Regions from separate parts of the Pseudomonas sp. LFM046 genome, predicted to be linked through region 1. Evidence: predicted binding sites of a transcription regulator. Region 1 holds the regulator's gene; the other holds the start of a gene.

What was found. Region 1 encodes LexA, which represses DNA repair genes until DNA is damaged. Its sites were predicted from a motif close to CTGTNTNNNNANACAG; they were not measured.
Region 2: the regulator LexA is predicted to act here: its motif matches at 1,907-1,922, upstream of recN (DNA repair protein RecN).

Annotation. Positions count from the first base shown of each region.
Region 1 is NZ_JYKO02000001.1:2,028,206-2,031,613, forward strand. Features, by position in the region: gene topA (type I DNA topoisomerase) at 1-412, shown strand, start outside; gene TQ98_RS09400 (DUF6586 family protein) at 479-997, shown strand; gene TQ98_RS09405 (hypothetical protein) at 1,069-1,302, shown strand; gene sulA (SOS-induced cell division inhibitor SulA) at 1,383-1,856, opposite strand; gene lexA (transcriptional repressor LexA) at 1,867-2,478, opposite strand; gene TQ98_RS09420 (TetR/AcrR family transcriptional regulator) at 2,709-3,408, shown strand, end outside.
Region 2 is NZ_JYKO02000001.1:4,996,164-4,999,571, forward strand. Features, by position in the region: gene dnaK (molecular chaperone DnaK) at 1-1,120, opposite strand, end outside; gene grpE (nucleotide exchange factor GrpE) at 1,221-1,790, opposite strand; gene recN (DNA repair protein RecN) at 1,947-3,408, shown strand, end outside.

The sequences.
Region 1 (3,408 bases):
CTGCACCAACGCGAGCTGCAAGAACACCCGCAAACTGCTGAAGAGCGGTGAGGCGGCGCCGCCGAAGATCGACCCTATTCGCATGCCTGAACTCAAGTGCGAGAAGGTGGACGACATCTATGTCCTGCGCGACGGTGCTTCCGGCCTGTTCCTGGCTGCCAGCCAGTTCCCGAAGAACCGCGAGACCCGTGCTCCGCTGGTGCAGGAGCTGATCCCGCACAAGGACGAACTGGACGCCAAGTACCACTACCTCCTGGAGGCTCCGAAGAAGGATCCCGAAGGCCGTCCGGCCGTGATCCGCTTCAGCCGCAAGACCAAGGAGCAGTATGTGCAGACCGAAGTTGACGGTAAGCCCACCGGCTGGCGCGCCTTCTATGATGGCGGCAAGTGGAAGGTGGAAGACAAGCGCTGACCGACTGCTGCGCGCCCGGCCGCGGGCGCGCATATACTGGCCGAGTCACCTGTGGAGGGCGCCGTCATGGCCCATGAGCTTTATACCCGCACCAACCAGAAACTCTTCTTCGCCGGCTTGTCGCTGGAGTCCTGGCGCAAGGCTGAAGAGGGTAGGGCGATGAATGCCCAGGCGCTGGTGCAGTCTGAGCGTGAGTCATCGCTCTTCCACCTCTACGGCGCTTTGCTTGGTCTCTGCCACGAGATTGCCGGTTACTACCGCCTTCCCGAGGCCAATGCGCCGCGAGTCGAGCTGCTTCTGACTCCAGAAATGCTGGCTTCCGCCCCCAGCCCCGAGCTGGCGGAGCTGGTGGAGCTGGCTCAGCAGAGCGAAACCTGGTTGGCGGAACTGCTCGCCGCCTATCGAGCCCTGTTCCAGCCGCCGCAGGCGCCGAAGCAGGCCAAGGTGGATCCGACCTTGCCGCTGATCAGCGCGGTTAGCGTTGAAGAGGAGGAGGCTCCGCTGTCTCGCGAGACTCTGGAATCCTGGCGGCAGAATCTGAAATCCCTTGCGCTCCGATTCCGAGAAAGCCTCAGCGAATGCTGATGTGATCGACGGGCTAGGGCGTAGTGGCGGCGCGCTGTTACAATGGCCGCCTTTCGTGGAGATCTGAACCTATGCCTACGTCCTTTCTTGAAATAGTCGAGCTGCCTGACGGGCGCATCATCCTGCGCCGGGCTGAGGACGAGGAGGTGTTGGTGACGCTGGATTTCTCCTCCGACGCCAAGGCCTTCCTTCAAGGACATCACTTGGAAGTGGCCAAAGCCATGCTGAATGTTGGCGTTCAGATGGCCGGTCGTCTGGCCGAAGGCGAGATGGACCACAACGAAGGTCCACGCGTCCTGCATTGATGTCTGGAACCGAATCTTCCGCTGATTCGGTTACCGTCTGATGTCACAGGGCCCAGGTCGTTGACCTGTGCCTGTTCTCTTCAGCCCAGCAGAATGTTCAAGCTCTGAGCGCCGCCTAGGCGTGCCGCTTCGGCCAGCTGGCGCTTGGCTTTCTGCCCCAATTGAATCCAGCTGACCACGGTGTGGCTGCGGCCCAGGCGCAGGGCTTCGCAAGCCAGATCGAGGGCGCTTTGCTCTCCTCGGGGCTGCAGGAGCAGGATGCGCTCTCGGTTGAGTCCGGATTCGCGCAGCCAGTCCCGGGTCAGGCTGGCAGGAGCGCCGACCAGTGTCAGCCAGCGTGCATCCTGTTCTTCGCTCAGTTCCCGCAGCACCGATGCCAGAAGGTGTCGGCAGTGTCCGCTGGCACCGCGTAGCGAGAGCTCGCTGAATGCTTCCGGCTCTTCCGGGGTGGGTTCTTCCACGATGTCGGTCAACATCGGCACGACAGGGTTGGCCAGGATGGCGTCGTGGAACAGCGGCAGCTGGGACCGACCGAGAGACTGCGGGAACTGCATAAGGCCTCCTTTAGCGGCGGATTACGCCGACACTCAAACCTTCGATCACCAGATCCTGTTCATCCAGGTTCACTTCGATGGGGGCGAATTCGGGGTTTTCGGCGATCAGCCAGACCTTGTCACCCTCGCGCTTGAAGCGCTTGACGGTGACGTCGTCGCCCAATCGCGCCACCACCACCTGGCCATTGCGAACCTCGCGGGTGCTGTGCACAGCGAGTAGGTCGCCGTCATAGATGCCAATGTCCTTCATGGACATGCCGCGAACACGCAGTAGGTAGTCGGCGCGAGGATGGAAAAAGTCGGGGTTGATGCGGCAGGATTCCTCGATGTTCTGCTGGGCGAGGATTGGCGCGCCGGCGGCGACCCGGCCGATCACCGGCAGGCCGTCGTCTTCATTGTTGCCGGGTTCGAAGCCGGGGATGCGGATGCCGCGGGAAGCGCCCGGGGTCATCTCGATCGCACCCTTGCGTGCCAGGGCCTTGAGATGCTCCTCGGCGGCGTTAGGGGACTTGAAGCCGAGTTCCTGGGCGATTTCCGCACGAGTGGGGGGAAAGCCGTTGTCTTCAAGGCAGCGCTTGATGAATGCGAGAATCTCGGCTTGGCGGGGCGTCAGTTTCAGCATGGCGGCGCTCTGTCTTTTTATACAGTGACTGGAATTATATACAGTGATCCGGTCTTGGCAATGCTTCTTTTCGTGGCGACAGGGTGCGGGAGTGTGGCGGTCGGAATTACCGTCTGGTGGTCCTGGTGTCGGGGATGATGACTGCCGCGTCAGATAATGGTGTGTACGGCTTGACAAGCTGACGGCCTGAAACGTATGTTTCAAACAAGTGTTTGTCAGGCGGAGGAGCCATGGCCCAGTCGGAAACCGTTGAGCGCATTCTGGATGCTGCGGAACAGCTGTTCGCGGAAAAAGGCTTCGCCGAGACTTCGTTGCGCCTGATCACCAGCAAGGCCGGGGTCAACCTGGCGGCGGTGAACTATCACTTCGGCTCGAAGAAGGCGCTGATCCAGGCGGTCTTCTCACGTTTCCTCGGTCCGTTCTGCCAGAGTCTGGAGCGTGAACTGGATCGCCGCCAGGCCAAGGCCGAGAGCAAGGCCAGCCTCGAAGAGCTGCTGGAAATGCTCGTCGAACAGGCGCTGGCGGTAAAGCCTCGCAGCGGAAATGACCTCTCCATCTTTATGCGCCTGCTCGGACTTGCATTCAGTCAGAGCCAGGGCCATCTGCGCAAGTACCTTGAAGAGGTTTACGGGAAAGTCTTCCGTCGGTACATGCTGCTGGTGAACGACTCCGCCCCCAAAGTGCCGCCGCTGGAGCTGTTCTGGCGGGTGCACTTCATGCTCGGTGCGGCGGCATTCAGCATGTCCGGCATCAAGGCATTGCGCGCCATGGCCGAGAACGACTTTGGCGTGAACACCTCGATCGAGCAGGTGATGCGGTTGATGGTGCCGTTCCTCGCAGCGGGCATGCGCGCCGAAACCGGCGTGACGGACGAAGCGTTGGCCGGCGCTGTGCTGAAGCCGCGCAACAAGGCCCCGGCCGCTCCGGCCA
Region 2 (3,408 bases), 3.0 Mb from region 1:
CGATAGCGACGGCTTCGTCCGGGTTCACGTCCTTGCGCGGTTCCTTGCCGAAGAAGTCGGCCACCTGCTTCTGCACCAGCGGCATGCGGGTCTGACCGCCGACCAGGATGACTTCCTGGATGTCAGCCACGTCGAGGCCGGCGTCCTTCAGGGCGATACGGCAGGGCTCGATGGTGCGAGCGACCAGGTCTTCAACCAGCGCTTCCAGCTTGGCGCGGGAAATCTTCACATTCAGGTGCTTCGGACCGGTCTGGTCTGCGGTGATGTACGGCAGGTTGACGTCGGTCTGCTGGCTGGAGGACAGCTCGATCTTGGCCTTTTCGGCGGCTTCCTTCAGGCGCTGCATGGCCAGGGGGTCACCCTTGAGGTCCATGCCGGATTCTTTCTTGAATTCGTCGACGAGGTAGTCGATCAGGCGCAGGTCGAAGTCTTCACCACCCAGGAAGGTGTCGCCGTTGGTGGCCAGTACTTCGAACTGGTGCTCACCGTCGACTTCGGCAATCTCGATCACCGACACGTCGAAGGTACCGCCGCCCAGGTCGTAGACGATCACGGTGTGGTCGCCCTTGGCCTTGTCCATGCCATAGGCCAGCGCAGCCGCGGTCGGCTCGTTGATGATGCGCTTGACGTCCAGACCGGCGATGCGGCCGGCGTCCTTGGTGGCCTGGCGCTGGCTGTCGTTGAAGTAGGCCGGAACAGTGATCACCGCTTCGGTCACAGTCTCGCCGAGGTAGTCTTCGGCGGTCTTCTTCATCTTCTTCAGCACTTCCGCAGAGATCTGCGGCGGCGCCATCTTGTTGCCCTTCACTTCTACCCAGGCGTCACCGTTGTCGGCCTTGGCGATCTTGTAGGGAACCATCTTGATGTCTTTCTGTACGACGTCTTCTTCGAAGCGACGACCGATCAGACGCTTCACCGCGTACAGGGTGTTCTGCGGGTTGGTCACTGCCTGACGCTTGGCGGACTGGCCCACCAGGGTTTCGCCATCGTTGGTGTAGGCGATGATCGACGGCGTGGTGCGAGCGCCTTCGGCGTTCTCGATCACCTTGACGTTGCCGTTCTCCAGGATGGCCACGCAAGAGTTGGTGGTCCCCAGGTCGATACCAATGATTTTGCCCATATTCTCTCTCCCGAAACTTTGGATTCTCCGCGGCCTCATTTCACGGGCCGCGGCAGCACTAAAACGCTTGAATTAACAGATGGGGGCCCGAAGGCGGATTTCAAGCCTGCTCGTCAATCGACGGCGGAGTCGCGCTCGGCGCCTTGCTGACCACCACCATGGCGGGGCGCAGCAGACGGCCGTTGAGCAAGTAGCCCTTCTGGAACACCTTGAGCACGCTGCCCGGCTCCACGTGGGTGCTCTCTTCCATGGCCATGGCCTGGTGGTGCTCCGGATTGAACGGCGCGCCTTGCGGGTCAACGGCTTCCAGCTGGTAGCGCTTGAGGGTGTCGTGGAACAGCTTGAGAGTCAGCTCCATGCCCTCGCGCACTGCCTTGATCGAGTCGTCGCTGGCGCTGGTGATTTCCAGGCCACGCTCCAGGCTGTCGACAACCGGCAGCAGGTCGTTGGCAAATTTTTCCAGCGCGAACTTGTGTGCCTTCTCCACGTCCTGCTCGGCGCGGCGACGCACGTTCTGCAGCTCGGCAGCGACACGCAGCGACTGATCCTGGGCCGCGGCCAGTTGCTCTTCCAGCACCTGTACGCGGGTGGCGAGCTCGTCGCCTGACGCGGCTTCAGCAGCGGGATTCGCTTCGGGGGTCTGGGTATCCAGGGTCTGTTCGTCGGCCATGCCTTCCTCCTCATACAAAGACAGCTGCGGGAAAGACCCGCTGATATGTCCGCCTATATGGGGTCGCAATTTGTCGCTTCAAGGGGGAGAGGCGATTGTCAGCCAGAAAACAAACACTGTATAAATAGCCAGCCATCTCAGCGCGGGAGTCGCACCATGCTGGTACACCTGTCGATTCACAACTACGCGATCGTCGAACACCTGGACCTGGAACTCGAAGGCGGCATGTCCGTGATCACCGGCGAAACCGGTGCCGGCAAGTCCATCATGCTCGACGCCCTCGGCCTGGCCCTGGGCGATCGCGCGGACAGCGGCGTGGTGCGCCCTGGCGCCGACAAGGCGGATATCCTCGCCAGCTTCGACCTCGGCGACATTCCCGAAGCCAGCGCCTGGCTGGCCGAACGCGACCTGGACAATGACGGCCCCTGCATCCTGCGCCGGGTCATCACCGCCGAAGGCCGCTCCCGCGCCTATATAAATGGCAGCCCCTGCCCCCAGGGCGACCTCAAGACCCTGGGCGAACTCCTGATCGATATCCACAGCCAGCACGAGCACCAGTCCCTGCTCAAAGCCGACACCCATCGCCGCCTGCTGGACGAATTCGCCGGCGCCAGCGACCTCGCCCGCCAGGTGCAGCTGGCTGCCCAGCGCTGGCGGCAAACCCGCCAGGAACTGGAGCGCGTATCCAGTGCCGGTGAGGAGCAGCGCGCCCGTCACCAATTGCTGAGCTACCAGTTGGACGAACTGGAGAACCTCGCTCTGGGCGAGCACGAGCTGGAACAACTGGAGCTGGAACACAAGAACCTGGCCAACGCCGAAAGCCTGCTGGCCGCCTGCCGCCAGGTCATGGAGATGTGCAGCGAAAGCGACGCCGGCAACGTCCTCAGCGCCCTGACCGCCAGCCTCAACCGTCTCACCGCCTTCCATACCCAGCCGGGCGCCCTTGCCGAAGCGGTAAACCTGCTGTCCAGCGCACAGATCCAGGTCGAAGAAGCCATGGGCGAGCTGAACCGCTTCCTCGACCACTTCGACGCCGACCCGGAGCGCCAGCAGGCCCTGGAGGAGCGCCTCGACAGCATCTACACCCTGGCACGCAAGCACAGGGTCCAGCCGTCCGACCTGGCCGAGCTGCAACAGCGGCTGCTGGACGAACTGGAAGCCCTCAACGCCGATGACGAAGCAGCGGAACGCCTTGCCGAAGAACTGGCCGCCTATGAACGCCATTACCGGGAGAAGGCCTCGGAGCTGAGCAAGCTGCGCGGCGACGCTTCCGGGCAACTGGCCGGCGCCGTGGAAACCGAAATGCAGCGCCTGGGCATGCCCGGCGGGCGCTTCAGCATCCAGCTTCACGCAAGTGAGGTGGGCGACCCCCAACACTACGGCCTGGAACAAGTGGAGTTCCTGGTCAGCGCCAACCCCGGACAACCGCTCAAAGCCCTGGCGAAGGTGGCCTCGGGCGGCGAACTCTCCCGTATCAGCCTCGCCATCCAGGTGATCACCGCACAGACCTCGCGGGTGCCCACCCTGGTCTTCGACGAAGTGGACGTCGGCATTGGCGGCCCCACCGCCGAAGTGGTGGGGCAGTTGCTGCGCCGTCTCGGCGAACGCGGGCAGGTCC